One region of the Streptosporangium sp. CA-135522 genome, then DNA from elsewhere that is predicted to be linked to it. Evidence: riboswitches for the same ligand, from Rfam matches in the RefSeq annotation. Region 1 holds a riboswitch; the other holds the start of a gene.
The links. A riboswitch is a leader RNA that binds a small molecule or an ion and turns the genes downstream of it on or off. The one in region 1 is predicted to bind glycine.

Region 1 (8,651 bases):
CCGGGTAAAGGAATGCCCCGAGCCTAACGACTCGGGGCCGTGTCCGTCCCCACATATGGGGGCAATACGGCCCGCGCCGGGAGGACGCGGACCGCACAGCGCGGATCAGTCCTCGTAGGCCTCCAGCGGCGGGCAGGAGCACACGAGGTTGCGGTCGCCGTAGGCCTGGTCGATGCGGCGCACCGGCGACCAGTATTTGCCCTCGCGCAGGGAGGACAGCGGATAGGCCGCCTCGGTGCGGGCGTAGGGGTGAGTCCACTCGTCGGCGACCAGGCAGTCGGCCGTGTGCGGGGCGTTGCGCAGCGGGTTGTCCGTCTTGTCGTAGGCCCCGGAGGCGACCTTCTCGATCTCTCCCCGGATGGCGATCATCGCGTCGCAGAACCGGTCGAGCTCGGCCAGGTCCTCGCTCTCGGTCGGCTCGATCATCAGCGTGCCGGCCACCGGGAAGGACATGGTCGGCGCGTGGAAGCCGTAGTCGATGAGGCGCTTGGCCACATCGTCCACCGTCACGCCGGTCTCCTTGGTGATCTGACGCAGGTCGACGATGCACTCGTGGGCGACCAGGCCGCCCCGGCCGGTGTAGAGGACCGGGTAGTGCGGGGCGAGCCTGCGGGCCAGGTAGTTGGCCGACAGGATGGCCTGCTCGGTGGCCGCCTTGAGTCCTTCGGCGCCCATCATCCGGACGTAGGCCCAGGAGATGGGCAGGATGCCCGCCGAGCCGTACGGCGCGGCCGAGACCGGGCCGACCTCGGAGCCCTCGCGCAGCGGGTGGCCGGGCAGGTAGTCGGCCAGGTGCGCGCGGACCGCGACGGGGCCGACACCGGGGCCGCCGCCACCGTGCGGGATGCAGAAGGTCTTGTGCAGGTTCAGGTGGGACACGTCCGCCCCGAACTCACCCGGCTTGGCCAGCCCGACCAGCGCGTTGAGGTTGGCGCCGTCGACGTAGACCTGGCCGCCCGCCTCGTGCACCCGCTCGCAGATCTGGGTGATGGTCTCCTCGTAGACGCCGTGCGTGGAGGGGTAGGTCACCATGATGGCGGCGAGCTGGTCGCGATGCTTGTCGATCTTGGCGTTGAGGTCGTCGAGGTCGACGTTGCCGTTGTCGTCGCAGGCGACCACGGTGACGCGCATCCCCGCCATGACGGCGCTGGCGGCGTTGGTGCCGTGCGCGGAGGACGGGATCAGGCAGACGTCGCGGCCCGACTCACCGCGCGCCCGGTGGTAGGCGCGGATCGCCAGCAGACCGGCGAACTCGCCCTGGGAGCCGGCGTTGGGCTGGATCGACACGGCGTCGTAGCCGGTCACCTCGGCCAGCCAGCCCTCCAGCTCCTTGATCAGCTCGATGTAGCCCGCCGCCTGGTCCTCCGGGGCGTAGGGGTGCAGCCCGGCGAACTCCGGCCAGGTGATCGGCTCCATCTCGGTGGTCGCGTTGAGCTTCATGGTGCAGGAGCCCAGCGGGATCATCGACCGGTCGAGCGCGATGTCCTTGTCCTGGAGCTTGCGCAGGTAGCGCAGCATGGCCGTCTCGGAGCGGTGGCTGTGGAAGACCGGGTGGGTCAGGTAGTCGCTGACCCGCGCCAGGGCGGCGGGCAGCGCGTCGTGCGCGGCGGCGTCCAGGTCGGTCAGGACCGCGCCGCTGACCTCGAAGGCGGCCAGGACCTGCTCCAGGTGGATGAGCTCGGTCTTCTCGTCACAGGTGACACCGACGTGGTCGGCGTCGACCAGGCGCAGGTTGACCCCGTTGTCACGGGCCACGGCGACGACCTGGGCCGCACGGCCGGGCACGCGGGCGAGCACGGTGTCGAAGAAGGTGTCGTGCACGACCTCGACGCCGCCGTGGCGCAGGCCCTCGGCGAGCACGACCGCGTGCCGGTGGACGCGCTGGCCGATCCGGCGCAGCCCCTCGGGCCCGTGGTATACGGCGTACATGCCCGCGATCACCGCGAGGAGGACCTGCGCGGTGCAGATGTTACTGGTCGCCTTCTCGCGCCGGATGTGCTGCTCGCGGGTCTGCAGCGCCAGCCGGTAGGCGGGACGCTGGTCGGCGTCCTGGGAGACGCCCACCAGACGGCCGGGCATCTGCCGCTGCAGGCCGTCGCGGACGGCCATGTAGGCCGCGTGCGGGCCGCCGAAGCCCAGCGGGACGCCGAAGCGCTGGGAGGAGCCGATCGCGATGTCGGCGCCGAGCTCGCCGGGCGCGGCGAGCAGGGTGAGGGCGAGCAGGTCGGCGGCGGCGACCACCTGGGCGCCGCGAGCGTGGGCGGCGTCGGCGATGGAGCGGAAGTCCCTGACCCGGCCGCTGGCGCCCGGGTACTGCACGAGCACGCCGAAACACTCGGGAAGCTCGGCGGTGAAGTCGCTCTCGACCAGCTCGATGCCGAGCGGCTCGGCCCTGGTGCGCAGCACGGCCTTGGTCTGCGGCAGCGCGTCGGTGTCCACCACGAACACCTTGGTCTTGGCCCGGCCGGCCCGCAGGGCCAGGGTCATCGCCTCGGCGGCGGCGGTGGCCTCGTCCAGCAGGGAGGCGCCGGCGACGTCGAGCGCGGTCAGGTCGGAGATGACCGTCTGGAAGTTGATCAGTGCTTCCAGCCGGCCCTGGGAGATCTCCGGCTGGTAGGGCGTGTAGGCGGTGTACCAGCCCGGATTCTCCAGGAGGTTACGGCGGATCACGCCCGGGGTGATCGTGTCGTGGTAGCCCAGGCCGATCATCGAGGTCAGCACGCTGTTGCGCGCGGCCAGGGCGCGCATCTCGGCGAGGGCTTCGGTCTCGCTCGCCGCCGGGGGGAGCTGGAGCCGGTCCTTGGCCCGGATCGCCTCCGGCACGGTCACCGCGACGAGGTCGGCGGTGGAGGCGAATCCGACCGCCTCCAGCATGCGGGTCTGGTCGGCGTCCGCGGGCCCGATGTGACGGGTGGCGAACGGCGGGGAGTTGAGCTCGCTGAGCGGTGACAGGTCGGTCATGGAAAGCCTCCCGAGGCGGTGGAGACCGGCGCTGGGCGCGGGCGTATGCCGGATCTCCCCCTCTGTCATCTCGACCTGAGAGCTTCACCTCTCCTGGCGGGGAGGTTTTCACCGTCGGTGAGATGCGCCTGGCGGACGCACCTGCTTTCCAGAGTCGCCTCGTCCGTGCGGTACCGGGTGCCTGAGAGATTCCGGGGAGGTTGCTCCTTCGGCGCCCCGATCGTGTCGGGGTCTCTCCCGCACAGGGTCAGCAGCGAGAACAACTTTACCCCGTGCGGCGAGCCCTGCGACGACGGGCCAACTCATCGGCGTGGTGATCGTCTAAAGGGCCCTGGGCGGACTCCGCGCGCTCGCCGGGAAGATCCGCGAGAGAGCCCTCCACCTCCTGCCAGACCCGGCCGAGCGCGATGCCGAAGACGCCCTGCCCACCCTGGAGCAGGTCGATGACCTCGTCGGGCGAGGTGCACTCGTAGACGCTCACCCCGTCGCTCATCAGCGTGATCTGGGCGAGATCGTGGACGCCGCGGTCACGCAGGTGCTGTACGGCGATGCGGATCTGCTGGAGGGAGACGCCGGTGTCGAGCAGTCGTTTGACGACTTTGAGCACCAGAATGTCGCGGAAGCCGTACAGCCGCTGGGAACCCGAGCCGTGAGCCGCCCGCACCGTGGGCTCGACCAGTCCGGTGCGCGCCCAGTAGTCCAACTGCCGGTAGGTGATATCGGCCGCCGCACAAGCGGTGGGTCCTCGATATCCGATGTCGGCGGGCGGTTTCACCGGTTGCCCGTCGAATAGCAGACCCTCTTCACCCGCGCGCTGACGTGCCGACTGGCGCCGTTCCGGGTCATCCTGATCGGCGTTTCTACCCTCGCCGCTGCTGACCGCCACGCGGACCTCCGGCTTTCTCTCATCCCGCGGCCTGATCTGGGGGTTTGCGCACGACCGCGGGTTTCACTTGCACCGTAGGACTGGGGCCAAGCTCAGTCAACGACCCCACGCGGCGCGTCGTGAAGCGTAAATGCACCGAAATTCCTACCCTGCGCGACCGAAGTCCTCGGGCGTGATTGTGTCAAGGAACTCCCTGAACTTCTCCACCTCGTCCTCCTGGTCGTCGGGAATGATCACCCCTGCCTCCCGGACCACGTCCTCACTGGCGAAGATACGCGCGCCGGTGCGAAGCGCCAAGGCGATCGAGTCCGAGGGACGCGCACTCACCTCGACCCCGTTGGAGAACACGAGATCGGCGAAGAAGATCCCATCACGGAGCGCGACGATGTTGACCGTGCTCAGCCGAACGCCGAGCGCGTCGAGCACGTCGCGAAACAGGTCATGAGTGAGCGGCCGCGGCGGCGGCTCCTCGGCCTGCGCCATGGCGATCGCCGTCGCCTCCGTCATGCCGATCCAAATCGGCAGATAACGCTCCCCTTGTGCCTCCTTCAGCAGGACAATTGGCTGGTTGGAGGGCATCTCAACCCGAACGCCCACGACCTCCATCTGCAACACGGGCTGCTCCGTCTTCGCTGGATTCCGACCGGTTTGTTCAACGTAACACTCGTGGGGGTACGAGTGCCTGGTCAGGTTGTCACCGGCCCAGGACCCCACGAACGCCGGAACGCAGCAGCGAGGCGTGCAATTCCAGCAGGAGGCCGGAGATCTCCCTGGCCGTCTCGTCGGCCTGGTCGATGGCACCGGGCCCGCGACGGCGCAGCAGCGGGGCGATGGCCTGCTCCACGAGCCCGGCCTCCCGCTCGGCCGCGGCCTTGACCGCTCGCAGATGACGGGCGTGCAGCCCGAAGACGGTCAGGGCACCGACGCTGCGGGCCACGGCCAGGGCCTCGGCGTCGTAGTAGCGGGCCACCGCGGCCAGCAGGCCATAGTCCTCGAGCTCGGCGAGGGCCTCCTCGCTGAGCTCGGCGGCGGCGAGCAACTCCTCACGGGTGAGGCGGACCTCGGCGGGCGCGTCGTCGGGGACCGCCCGCGGGCGCGCGACCGGCCGCTCCTCGCGGTCGGCCGCCTCGAGGTGATCCTTGATCACGCGCAGCGGCAGGTAGCGGTCACGCTGCTCGCTGAGGATGTAGCGGAGCCGCTCGACGTCGGCGTAGGTGAATTTTCGATATCCGGAGGGACTGCGCTCCGGCTCGATCAACCCCTCGCCCTCCAGGAAACGAATCTTGGAGATGCTGACGTCGGGGAACTCGCCCTGCAGGAGAGCGAGCACCTCCCCGATGCTCATGTGTGCACGAGCGGCCTGCGAGCTCATCATCCTCCAGCGGCGCCACGGGTGAGGAAGACCAGACGGAACTTGCCGATCTGAACCTCGTCCCCGCCGTACAGCGGGACCTCCTCGATCCGCTCTCGGTTGACGTAGGTGCCGTTCAGGCTGCCGACGTCCCGGACGGTGAAGACGCCGCCGCCGCGCCGATAGAACTCCACGTGACGGCGCGAGACGGTGATGTCGTCAAGGAAGATGTCGCTCTCGGGATGACGACCCACGGTGGTCAGATCGCTGTCCAGCAGGAAGCGGCTGCCGGCGTTGGGACCGCGCATGGCGACCAGCAGGGCGGCGCCCGGAGGCAGTTGCTCGACGGCTTGCCGCTCGGCGAGAAGCGTCTCCCCGGTCTCCGCCTCGTAGGCCTCGATCCCGGAGAGGGAGATCGTGGACGTGCTGTCTCCGGGTGTGTCGGCGGACCTGGTCAGCGGCGACCCGCATCGTGAACAGAAACGGGCATCCTCAGGGTTGGCATGACCGCACTGCGTGCAGTAGACGCTCGGCATCGATCGGCTCGGCCTCCTACCGCGAAGACGCGGCAACGGTACTCAGGGATGCGCGCCTCGCTTCTTCGCTTCTCAAGTATTTTCTCAGACTGCGAATGCCGCAACATACACCGTTGAGAAGCAAAGATCAAGGCAGACGCTCGACCGCGGGTTCGGTCGGTGACAAAGTTACAGGCGGGCGGTGCCCCCGGTCCATGCCGCCGCGCTGGGTTCGTCGCACGTGATCCGGCCGGCGCGCCCCGTCCGGTCACGTGCCCGCCGCCTCCTCCACGACCCGCGCCCAGTGCTCCAGCAGGCTCTGCGCGGAGTCCACGTCGCCTCCCTCGGCCCACAGGTGGGTGACGGCCTCGGCCGGATCGGGCAGCACCAGCGCCCAGCTGCCGTCCTCGGCCACCACCCGCACGCCGTCGGTGGTGTCGATGCGGTAGCGCTCGGCGGCTTCGATCACCGAGCGCATCACCACCCCTTTGGCCGCCCACGGTGTCGGAACGGTACGGCGCAGCAGCCTGGCCTCGGGGATCCTGGCGTCGATCTGGCTGAGCGACAGCCGTGTCCTGGCGACCAGGCCGAGCAGGCGCAGGAAGACCGCCAGGCCGTCCACCGTGGGGCCGAACTCGGGCACGATGAAGCCGCCCCGCCCGTCCGCCGCGAAGATCATGTCCTGGCCCCGGACGGAGGTGGTGAGCGCGTCCGTCGCGGTGGAGGTCCACTCGACCTGCACCCCGTGGAAGCGGCAGACCTGCTCGGCCACCCGGGTGGTGGTGACCGGCAGCGCCACCCGGCCGCCGCACCGTTCGGCCGCGACCAGGTCCAGCACCACCAGCAGGGCGCGCTCCTCGCTGATCAGCTGGCCCATCTCGTCCACCAGGGCGACCCGCTCCCCCACCGGGTCGAACCGCACCCCGAAGGCCGCCCTGGCGGAGCTGACGAGCTCCGAAAGGCGCTGCAGGTCGCGGCGGCGCTCGGCGAGGGTCTCGGTGGGCGAGGCGTCGTCCAGCCGGTTGTTCACGGTGAGCACGTCCACCCCGACCCGGCCTAGGAGGCTGGGCAGCACCAGCGAGGAGGTGCCGCCCGCGCAGTCCACCACGACCTTCATGTCGGCGTCGCGGACCCCCGTCATGTCGACGCAGCGCAACAGCTCGTGGGTGTAGTCCTCGACCGCCCGAGCGGGGAAGCTGAGCTCGGCGATCTCCCCGGGGAAGGCCCGGCGGAACTCCTGCCGGGAGAAGACCCGCTCCAGCTTGCGCTGGGCCGCCTGGGACAGGTCGGCGCCGTGCTCGTCCATGAAGACGATGTCCACGCTCTGCGGGTCTCCCGGGGTGGTGCGCAGCGCGATGCCGCCGACGGCGTTCTCCCTGGCGGTGTGGAAGCGGGACACCGGTAGCGGGGCCGCCTCCAGGTCCAGGACGTTGATCGCGCTGGCGGTCAGGGCGCTGATCACGGCCCGTTTCAGCGCCCGCGCGGCGCGCGAGGAGTCACGGGAGGTGATGACCGAGGCGCCCTTCTTGAGCGTGGTGGCGTAGGCGCTGGCCAGCCGTACGCACAGCTCGGGGGTGATCTCGACGTTGACCAGGCCGGACACTCCGCGCGGGCCGAAGAGGTTACGCTGGCCGCGCGGCTCCCAGATCACGCTGGTGTTGACCACCGCCCCCGCCTCGATGGTCTTGAAGGGGTAGACCTTGACCCCGGAGGAGACGTACGCCTCGGCCTCGATGATGCACTCGTCGCCGACGACGGCGCTCTCCTCGATCCTGACGCCGGTCATCAGGTCGGTGTTCTTGCCGATGACGCAGCCGCGCAGATGGGCGCTGGGGCCGACGTAGACGTTGTCGTGGACCACCGCGCGGTGCAGGAAGGCGCCCTCGCGGACCACGACGTTGCTGCCCAGGACGGTGTATTCGCGCAGCTCGGCGCCCGCCTCGACCTTGGCGTAGTCGCCGATGTAGAGCGGGCCCTTGAGCACGGCGTCGGGGTCGACCGAGGCGCCCTCGGCCACCCAGACGCCCGGGGAGACCTCGAAGGCGTCGGTATCCACCCTGACCCGGCCGGAAAGCACGTCGGCCTGGGCCTTGAGATAGCTCTCGTGGGTGCCGACGTCCTCCCAGTAGCCGTCGGCGACGTAGCCGTACAGTGGAGCGCCGCGCGCCAGCAGGCGCGGGAAGACGTCGGCCGACCAGTCGACCGGCTCTCCGAGGGCGATCTCGTCGAGGACCTCCGGCTCCATCACGTAGATGCCGGTGTTGACGGTGTCGGAGAAGACCTGCCCCCAGGTGGGCTTCTCCAGGAAGCGCTCCACCCGGCCCTGGTCGTCGACGATGACGATGCCGAACTCCAGCGGGTTGGGGACCCGTTTGAGGCCGATGGTGACCAGCGCGCCGTTCTCACGGTGGAACCGGATCATGTCGGTCAGGTCGATGTCGGTGAGCGCGTCGCCGGAGATGACGAGGAAACGGTCGTCGCGGAGCTTGCCGGCGGCGTTCTTGACGCTGCCGGCCGTGCCGAGCGGGGTGTCCTCGGTGGCGTAGTACAGGCTCATGCCGAGCTCGTCGCCGTCGCCGAAGTAGTTGCGGACCAGGGCGGCCAGGAACTGCACGGTCACCACGGTCTCGGTGAGCCCGTGCCGTTTCAGCAGGCGCAGCACGTGCTCCATGATCGGCCGGTTGATCACAGGTAGAAGGGGTTTGGGCTGGTTCGCAGTCATCGGCCGGAGCCGTGTTCCTTCCCCACCCGCCATCACAACGGCCTTCACAGATCACCTCTTAAGGCGTTTGTCTCCTTTGACGAGCTGCCGCACCTGTACCCAATACAGCACCCCGGACCACCAGTACAGACCTGTGCCCCAGATCGCGAGCGACCAGCCGACGATTCCGGCCACATACGCGTACCAGGCGTCGTGGTGGGCGAGGAAGAGCAACGG
Region 2 (8,651 bases), 2.3 Mb from region 1:
GGTGACCGACTGGGAGCTGTTCCGAGGATTCGAACGGATGTGAGCATGAAGATCATAAATCCGGCGACCGAAGAGGTGGTCGCCGAAGTCGAGTTCGCGGACGCCGCCGAGGTGGACCGGGCGGTGGAGCGCGCCAGGCGCGCCTTCGGCGCCTGGCGCGCCGTCAGCCCGCCCGACCGGGCCCGGCTGCTGCGCGCCTTCGCCGCCCTGGTGGAGGAGCACGCCGAGGAGCTGGCCCAGCTGGAGATCGCCAACGCCGGGCACACGGTCGGCAACGCCCGCTGGGAGGCGGGCAACGTCCGTGACGTGCTGAACTTCTACGCCGGGGCGCCGGAGCGCAACCACGGCCGGCAGATCCCGGTGGCCGGGGGCGTGGACGTCACCTTCCAGGAGCCGCTGGGCGTGGTCGGCGTGATCGTGCCGTGGAACTTCCCGATGGTCATCATGACCTGGGGGGTGGCCCCGGCGCTGGCCGCGGGCAACACCGTGATCGTCAAGCCCGCCGAGTGGACGCCGCTGACCGCCCTGCGACTGGCCGAGCTGGCCCTGGCGGCCGGCCTGCCCGAAGGGGTGCTCCAGGTCCTGCCGGGCGCCGGCGAGGTGGCGGGCGCCCGGCTCGTCGAACACCCGGACGTGGCGAAGATCGTGTTCACCGGCTCCACCGAGGTCGGCAAGGAGATCGCGGCCACCTGCGCCGGACAGGTCAAGCGGATCACCCTGGAGCTGGGCGGCAAGAGCGCCAACGTGGTCTTCGCCGACGCCGACCTGGACAAGGCCGCGGCGACCGCGCCGTACGCGGTGTTCGACAACTCCGGCCAGGACTGCTGCGCGCGCTCCCGGATCCTGGTGCAGCGCTCGGTCTACGACGACTTCCTGGAGCGGCTCGCACGGGCGGTGCTGAAGGTCAGGGTCGGCGACCCCCGCGACGAGAGCACCGAGATGGGCCCGCTGATCAGCGCCGAGCACCGGGACCGGGTGGCCTCCTTCGTCACCGGGCCGGTCCACCTGCGGGGATCGTGCCCGCAGGGTCCCGGCTTCTGGTTCCCGCCGACGGTCCTCACCCCCGAGGTGACCGACCCGGCGTTCACCGAGGAGATCTTCGGGCCGGTGGTGTCGGTGGTCCCGTTCGACGACGAGGCTGACGCCGTGCGGATCGCCAACGACACCCGATACGGCCTCAGCGGATCCATCTGGACCCGGGACGTCGGCCGCGCGCTACGGGTGGCCCGCGCGGTCGAGGCGGGCAACCTCAGCGTGAACTCCCATTCGAGCGTCCGCTACTGGACCCCGTTCGGCGGCTTCAAACAGTCCGGCCTCGGCCGGGAACTGGGCCCGGACGCCCTGTCCGCGTTCACCGAGACCAAGAACGTCTTCATTTCGGAGGATTGACAGCCATGCAGCGTTTGCAGGACCGGGTCGCCGTCATCACCGGCGCGGGCAGCGGTATCGGCCTGGCCACCGCGCGCCGGTTCGCCCAGGAAGGCGCCCGCGTCGTATGCGTGGACCTGGACGAGGCGAGCGGGTCGGCGGCCGCGGCCGAGGTGGGCGGCCTGTTCGTCAAGACCGACGTCACCAGCGAGGCCGACGTCGCCCGGATGTACCAGACCGCGTTCGACACCTACGGCAGCGTGGACATCTCGTTCAACAACGCGGGCATCTCACCGCCGGAGGACGACTCGATCCTGGAGACCGGCATCGACGCCTGGCGCAGGGTCCAGGAGGTCAACCTCACCTCGGTCTACCTGTGCTGCAAGCACGCCATCCCCTACATGCAGCGCCAGGGCAAGGGATCGATCATCAACACCGCGTCCTTCGTGGCGGTGATGGGCTCGGCCACCAGCCAGATCTCCTACACCGCCTCCAAGGGCGGGGTGCTGGCTATGTCCCGCGAGCTCGGCGTGCAGTTCGCCCGCGAGGGCATCCGGGTCAACGCGCTCTGTCCCGGACCGGTCAACACGCCGCTGCTGCAGGAATTGTTCGCCAAGGACCCCGAGCGGGCACAGCGCCGCCTGGTGCACATCCCGGTCGGCCGGTTCGCCGAGGCCTCCGAGATCGCCGCCGCGGTGGCCTTCCTGGCCTCGGACGACGCGAGCTTCATCACCGGGTCGGAGTTCCTGGTGGACGGCGGCATCTCCGGCGCCTACGTCACGCCCCTGTAACCAGCCGTGACCGGTTTGGGGAGATTTGCCCACCCCATACCGTCCGTCCTCGATAACGTGCCGGGACGCGGGCAGATACCTATGTCACCACACGTCCCGGCACCCGGCGAGAAAGAGATCATGTCCCGTCCCGTCATCGGCATCACCTGCTACGTCGAGCCCGCGAAGTTCACCGTCTGGGAGATGACCACCGCGCTCCTGCCGTACAACTACGTCGACCACGTGGTCCGCGCGGGCGGGCAACCGGTGATCCTGCCTCCGGCGGGCGACCCCGCCGCGCTCGCCGGACGCCTGGACGGGCTGATCCTGGCCGGCGGCGGAGACATCGGCCCGGCACGGTACGGCCAGGCCCCGCACGAGCGGACCGGCTACGTCCGCGAGTTCCGCGACGACGCCGAGTTCGGGCTGTTGCGAGAGGTCCTGGAACGGGGCATCCCGTTCCTGGGAGTCTGCCGGGGCCTGCAGGTGCTCAACGTCGCCCTCGGCGGCAGCCTCCACCAGCACCTGCCCGACACGGTCGGCCACACCGGGCACGCCCCGGCGCCCGGTGACTTCGGCCGGATGCCGGTACGGCTGACCCCCGGCAGCCGTATCGCCAAGGCTCTCGGCGCCGAGGCCGTCGACGTGGCCCACTACCACCACCAGGCCGCCGACCGGCTGGGGTCGGGCCTGACCGTGACCGCCCACGCCGAGGACGGCACGATCGAGGCCGTGGAGCTGGCCGACCACCCGTTCGCCGTCGCGGTCCAGTGGCATCCCGAAGCCGACGACGAGAGCCTGCTGTTCGAAGAACTGGTACGGCACGGCCGCCCCTGAACGGCACGACGGTCTCCGAACGGCGACAACCCGCCGCCCGGGGATTTCGCTCGGCCGGTGCAGGCGGTTAGGCTTGCCGTGACACCGATGAATCCCGTGCGGGAGAGCGTCCTGACATCCAGGCCAGGACCCCTGAAGGAGCAAGCCCTCCCCGCGAACCTCTCAAGGCAAAGGACCGTACGGGTAGGTGGCCTCTGGAAAGCAGGCCTGATGGCCTCGCCGAAGGTGAAAGTCCGGCAAAAATCGGGCGAAGCTCTCAGGCATCGATGACAGAGGGGGAGGATGATCTCATCTGTCCCCTGCCTGAGGTGCGAACATGTCCCGACCTACGCCGCTGCGCGGCGTCCACGAGGCCCTCGGCGCGACGCTGACCGACTTCGCGGGCTGGCTGATGCCGCTCCGCTACGGCAGCGAGTCCACCGAGCACAACGCGGTCCGCCAGGCTGCGGGCCTGTTCGACCTGTCCCACATGGGCGAGATCTTCGTGACCGGCCCCCAGGCCGGCGAGGCCCTGGATTACGCGCTGGTGGGCTACATCTCCGCCCTCGACCCCGGCCGCGCCCGCTACACGATGATCGTCGACCCGTCGGGCGGCGTGCTGGACGACCTGATCGTCTACCGCCTGGCGGACGAGGAGTTCATGGTCGTCGCCAACGCCTCCAACTACCCGAGGGTCGCCGCCGAGCTCGTCGAGCGCGCCAAGGCGTTCGACGCCGTGGTCGAAGACCGCTCCGAGCAGTACGCGCTGATCGCGGTCCAGGGCCCGCGCTCGCGCGCCATCCTCGGCGAGATCACCGACGCCGACCTCGACGGGCTGAAGTACTACGCGGGCCTGCCCGCCACCGTGGCCGGCCGCAAGGCCCTCATCGCCCGCACCGGATACACCGGCGAGGACGGATTCGAGCTGTTCATCGCGGCCGACGACGCCGAGCCGCTCTGGGCCGCGCTCACCGAGGCGGGCGAGCCCCACGGGCTGATCCCGGCCGGCCTGTCCGCGCGCGACACCCTCCGCCTGGAGGCGGGCATGCCGCTGTACGGCAACGAGCTGTCGGCCGACCTCACCCCGTTCGACGCGGGGCTCGGCCGTGTGGTGAGGTTTGACAAGCCGGGCGACTTCGTCGGCCGGGCCGCCCTCGAACCGCTCAAGGACGTCCCGCCGACCCGTCGTCTGGTCGGACTGGTCGCGACAGGCCGCAGGGTGCCCCGGCACGGATACCCGGTGGTCTCCGGCGACGGAGCCGTCGCCGGAGTGGTCACCAGCGGAGCGCCGTCCCAGTCACTGGGCAAGCCCATCGCCATGGCCTACGTGGACAACGGCCCGTCCATCGGCCTGGCCGTGGACATCCGGGGCAGTCGCGAGCCGGTCGATGTCGTTGAACTGCCTTTCTACAGGAGGAAAAAGTGAGCAGCATTCCCGATGACCTGCAGTACACCAAGGAACACGAGTGGGTGTCCGGCATCGACGACGGCCTGACCCTCACCGTGGGCATCACCGCCTACGCCGCCGAAGCGCTGGGTGACGTGGTCTACGTGCAGGTCCCCGAGGTCGGCTCGACGGTCGCCGCCGGCGACGCTGTCGGCGAGGTCGAGTCGACCAAGTCGGTGAGCGACATCTTCGCCCCGGTGGGCGGGGAGATCGTCGAGGTCAACCAGGCGGTCGTGGACGACCCCTCCCTGGTCAACAGTGACTCCTACGGTGAGGGCTGGCTGTTCCGCGTCCGTCTTGAGGGCGACGCCGACGACCTGCTGTCCGCCGAGGAGTACACCGCACTCACCTCAGGCGAGTCCTGAGATTTCTCCTCTTGCGCCGTGATCATGTGCGTCACCCGGCGCGCATGATCACGGCGATGTGAAGGCAGGGATCAGATCAATGGCGATCAGCGTCTTCGATCTCTTCAAGATCGGCATCGGACCGTCCAGCTCGCACACCGGCGGGCCGATGGCCGCCGCGCACAAGTTCGCCCGCGGCCTCGACCAGGACGGGCTCCTGGAGAAGACCGCCAGGGTCGAGGTGATCCTCTACGGCTCGCTCGGGCTGACCGGCAAGGGCCACGGCAGCGACAAGGCCGTCCTCCTCGGCCTGTCGGGTGAGAAACCCGAGCTCGTCGACGTCGAAACCGTCGACGACCGGCTGGCCGCCATGCGCTCCTCCGGGACGATCTCCCTGTACGGCTCCCGCGAGATCCCCTTCGTGATCGGCGAGCACCTGATCTTCGAACGCAAGATCTCGCTGCCGCACCACCCCAACGGCATGCGCTTTTCCGCCTTCTCCGAAACCGGAGAACCGCTGCGCGAGAAGGTCTACTACTCGGTGGGCGGCGGCTTCGTCGTCGACGAGAGCGCCACCGGCGCCGACCGGATCAAACCGGACGACACCGCCCTGCCGTACCCCTTCACCACGGCCGCCGAACTGCTCGCCCACTGCGCCGAGACCGGCCTGTCGATCTCCGGGCTGATGCTGGAGAACGAGAAGGCCTTCGGCCGCTCGGAGCGGGAGATCCGCGACCAACTGCTGAACCTGTGGCGGGTCATGACCGAGTGCGTCCAGCGCGGCATCGCCAAGGAGGGCGTGCTGCCCGGCGGGCTGAAGGTCCGGCGCCGGGCCAACCAGCTACACCGGCGGCTGCAGAGCGAGTCCCCCGAGAAGGACCCGCTGCAGACCATGGACTGGGTCTCGCTGTTCGCCCTCGCCGTGAACGAGGAGAACGCGGCGGGCGGCCGGATCGTCACCGCCCCGACCAACGGCGCCGCCGGCATCGTCCCGGCCGTGCTCACCTACTACGACCGGTTCACCCCCAAATCCGACGACGACGGGGTGATCCGCTTCCTGCTCACCGCGGGCGCGGTCGGCGTGCTGTTCAAGGAGAACGCCTCCATCTCCGGCGCCGAGGTCGGCTGCCAGGGCGAGGTCGGCTCAGCCTGCTCGATGGCCGCCGCCGGGCTCACCGAGGTGCTGGGCGGCACCCCGGAACAGGTGGAGAACGCCGCCGAGATCGGCATCGAGCACAACCTCGGCCTGACCTGCGACCCGATCGGCGGCCTGGTGCAGATCCCGTGCATCGAGCGCAACGCGGTCGCCTCGATCAAGGCCATCGCCGCCGCCCGCATCGCGCTACGCGGCGACGGCCGCCACTTCGTCTCGCTGGACAAGGCCATCAAGACCATGCGCGACACCGGCCGCGACATGCTCGACAAGTACAAGGAGACCAGCCGCGGCGGCCTGGCGGTGAACGTCATCGAATGCTGACGTCACGGGGCCGGGGCCTGCCCGGCCCCCGGCCTCTCCGTGAGACCTCCGGCCACTTCCACAAAAAGGCCAATCGGCACGAGCTTCACCATCTCGTACAGGATCCCCCGGTCCCGCGCCTATGCTGGGTGGCCTTGTCGCGCAGACTCGGGAGGTAGCGGTGTCAGGGGGAGCACGCCCGGCGAGTCGTTTCCTCCGCACGCACCGGCTCTTCCTGGCCGCCCTGCTCGCCGGCGCCGCGCTCAGAACCCTGGCCGTGCTCGGCTACCGGCCCGCCCTGTGGTTCTGGGCCGACTCCTTCGTCTACCTCAACGCCGGGCTTGACCCCCGCCCCCTGGAGTCACGCCCCTCGGGCTACTCCCTGTTCCTGTGGACGCTGCAGCCCCTGTCCAGCGTCCAGGCCGTGACCGTGCTCCAGCACCTGCTCGGGCTGACCACGGCCGCCTGCGTCTACCTCCTGCTGCGCCGCCGGGGCGGGCTGCCCGGATGGGGCGCGACGCTCGCCGCCCTGCCGGTGCTGCTGGACGTCCACCAGATCCAGCTCGAACACCTCGTGATGGCCGACCTGCTGATGGAGTTCCTCACGGTCCTGGCGATCACGCTGCTGCTGTGGCGACGGCGGCCACCGGTATGGGCCGCGCTGCTCGCCGGGTTCCTGCTGGCCGCGGCGACCGTCACCCGCACGATCGGGCTGCCCCTGATCGCCGTCGTGCTGGTCTGCCTGCTGATCGGCCGCGCCGGCTGGAAGGCCGCCGTCTCCACCGCGCTGGCCGCCGCGATCGGCCTGGGCGCCTACGCCGCCTGGTTCGGAGCCGAGTACGGCACCTACGGGCTGACCCGCGGCAACGCCTTCCTGTGGGCGCGCACGATGACCTTCGCCGACTGCGCGAAGATCAAGCCCGCCGGGCCGGAGGCCGCGCTCTGCCCGGTCGACCCGGTGAGCGAGCGCAAACCGCCTCCGGTCTACATCTGGGACGGCGCCTCACCACTCAACAAGATCAAGGGAACCTGGGCCCAGCGCGACAAGCTCGCCGGAGACTTCGCCGTCCAGGCCATCAAGGCACAACCCCTGGACTTCCTCCGGGCGGGCCTGACCGACGTGGCCCACGTCTTCGACTGGACCCGCAGGGTCTACCCCACCCCCGGGCCGCAGAGCGCCTACGTCTTCCCCGACACCGCCAAGCCCTTCCCCAAGGGAGCCGCCTCCCAGGGCAGGACCGCCGAGGAGCTGACCCTCGCCTACCAGGGCGCCTCCGGCGCGCCCACCCTCGTCGAACCCTACGCCGGCTGGCTGCGCGCCTACCAGGAGCAGGGCTTCCTGCGCGGCCCGTTCGTCGCCGCGATCCTGCTGACCGGCCTCGCCGGCGTCCTGCTGCGCCTGCGTCGGCTCGGCGGCGCCGTACTGATGCCGTGGGCCGCCGCGACCGTGCTGGTGGCCCTGCCGCCCTTCATCGCGGCCTTCGACCACCGCTACGTGGTGCCCGCCCTACCGCTGGCGTGCCTGGCCGCCGGACTGGCCTTCGGCGTACGGCGACACCCGGCGGCCCCGGACGCGCCGGCGGCGGACCTGTCAGCGGCGGACCCGTCAGCGGCGCCGGACGTGCAGCCGGACGACCGCCCCGAGCCCCTCGTCGCCTACCGTCCTGCGAACCTTGCCGACCGCGTCCTTGTTCAGCCGCGCCACGAGTTTGGCGACGTCCGCCTCTGGCCCGCAGCTCACCCCGATCCGCAGCCGGTCACCCCCCACCGACCTGACCTGGATGCGCCGGAGCCCTTCGACTTCTTTAAGCGCGACCCCCAGCATCGCGGTCCCGCTGCCGCTACGGCTCCCCCACCGGCCCCATCCCAGGGCGCCCAGCAGCCAGCGGATCGCCAGGAGCGCCAGCGCCATCAGTAGCAACGCGGCCAGCCAGCCCACCCAGGCATGCCCGGCCAGATAGTCGGGAAGCGTCCGGCTCAGAATCCGAGCCTCCCTCGGCTGGGGAAGCTTTCCCCGCCCGCGCAGGAACCCGTAGGTCCCGGCCCCGGTCAGCACCGTCCCGACGACGGCCAGGCCGATCCGGTTGCCCATGTACGCCTTCATCAGATCCCCCGCCTGCGCAGCCGCACCACGACCTCGCCGCCGCACACCGCACCCAGACTCGCCATCCGGTCCCCCACCGCCGCGCCGACCTGACGCAGCAGCAGACCGGTCCGGTCGGTGTCGCCGACCACCGTGATCTCGACATTGCGCCGGCCCAGCCGCACCCGCGCCCTGTCCACGTCGTTGACCGACTGAGCCGCCTCCCGCAGCGTGCGACGCAGCCCGGCCCTGGTCATCCCCATCACCATCCGGGGATCGGCGGACTCCAGCGGCACCAGCCGGGTCCGGCCCGGCAGCACGGCCAGCCCGAGCAACAGCGCCCCGGCCATCACCACGACCAGCGACA

Region 2: linked by a shared signal. The riboswitch ahead of gcvT (glycine cleavage system aminomethyltransferase GcvT) and the one ahead of gcvP (aminomethyl-transferring glycine dehydrogenase) in region 1 are both predicted to bind glycine.

Annotation. Positions count from the first base shown of each region.
Region 1 covers NZ_CP192026.1:4,306,757-4,315,407, reverse strand. The annotation lists gene gcvP (aminomethyl-transferring glycine dehydrogenase) at 106-2,961, opposite strand; glycine riboswitch at 3,120-3,211, opposite strand; gene ACQPYK_RS19945 (MerR family transcriptional regulator) at 3,227-3,847, opposite strand; gene ACQPYK_RS19940 (bifunctional nuclease family protein) at 3,992-4,462, opposite strand; gene ftsR (transcriptional regulator FtsR) at 4,542-5,192, opposite strand; gene ACQPYK_RS19930 (FHA domain-containing protein) at 5,219-5,734, opposite strand; gene ACQPYK_RS19925 (sugar phosphate nucleotidyltransferase) at 5,982-8,483, opposite strand; gene ACQPYK_RS19920 (CDP-alcohol phosphatidyltransferase family protein) at 8,487-8,651, opposite strand, start outside.
Region 2 covers NZ_CP192026.1:2,010,830-2,019,480, reverse strand. The annotation lists gene ACQPYK_RS09770 (glutamine synthetase family protein) at 1-43, shown strand, start outside; gene ACQPYK_RS09765 (aldehyde dehydrogenase family protein) at 46-1,389, shown strand; gene ACQPYK_RS09760 (3-oxoacyl-ACP reductase) at 1,395-2,159, shown strand; gene ACQPYK_RS09755 (gamma-glutamyl-gamma-aminobutyrate hydrolase family protein) at 2,280-2,975, shown strand; glycine riboswitch at 3,065-3,163, shown strand; glycine riboswitch at 3,164-3,258, shown strand; gene gcvT (glycine cleavage system aminomethyltransferase GcvT) at 3,292-4,380, shown strand; gene gcvH (glycine cleavage system protein GcvH) at 4,377-4,766, shown strand; gene ACQPYK_RS09740 (L-serine ammonia-lyase) at 4,846-6,222, shown strand; gene ACQPYK_RS09735 (hypothetical protein) at 6,383-8,119, shown strand; gene ACQPYK_RS09730 (DUF6286 domain-containing protein) at 8,305-8,651, opposite strand, start outside.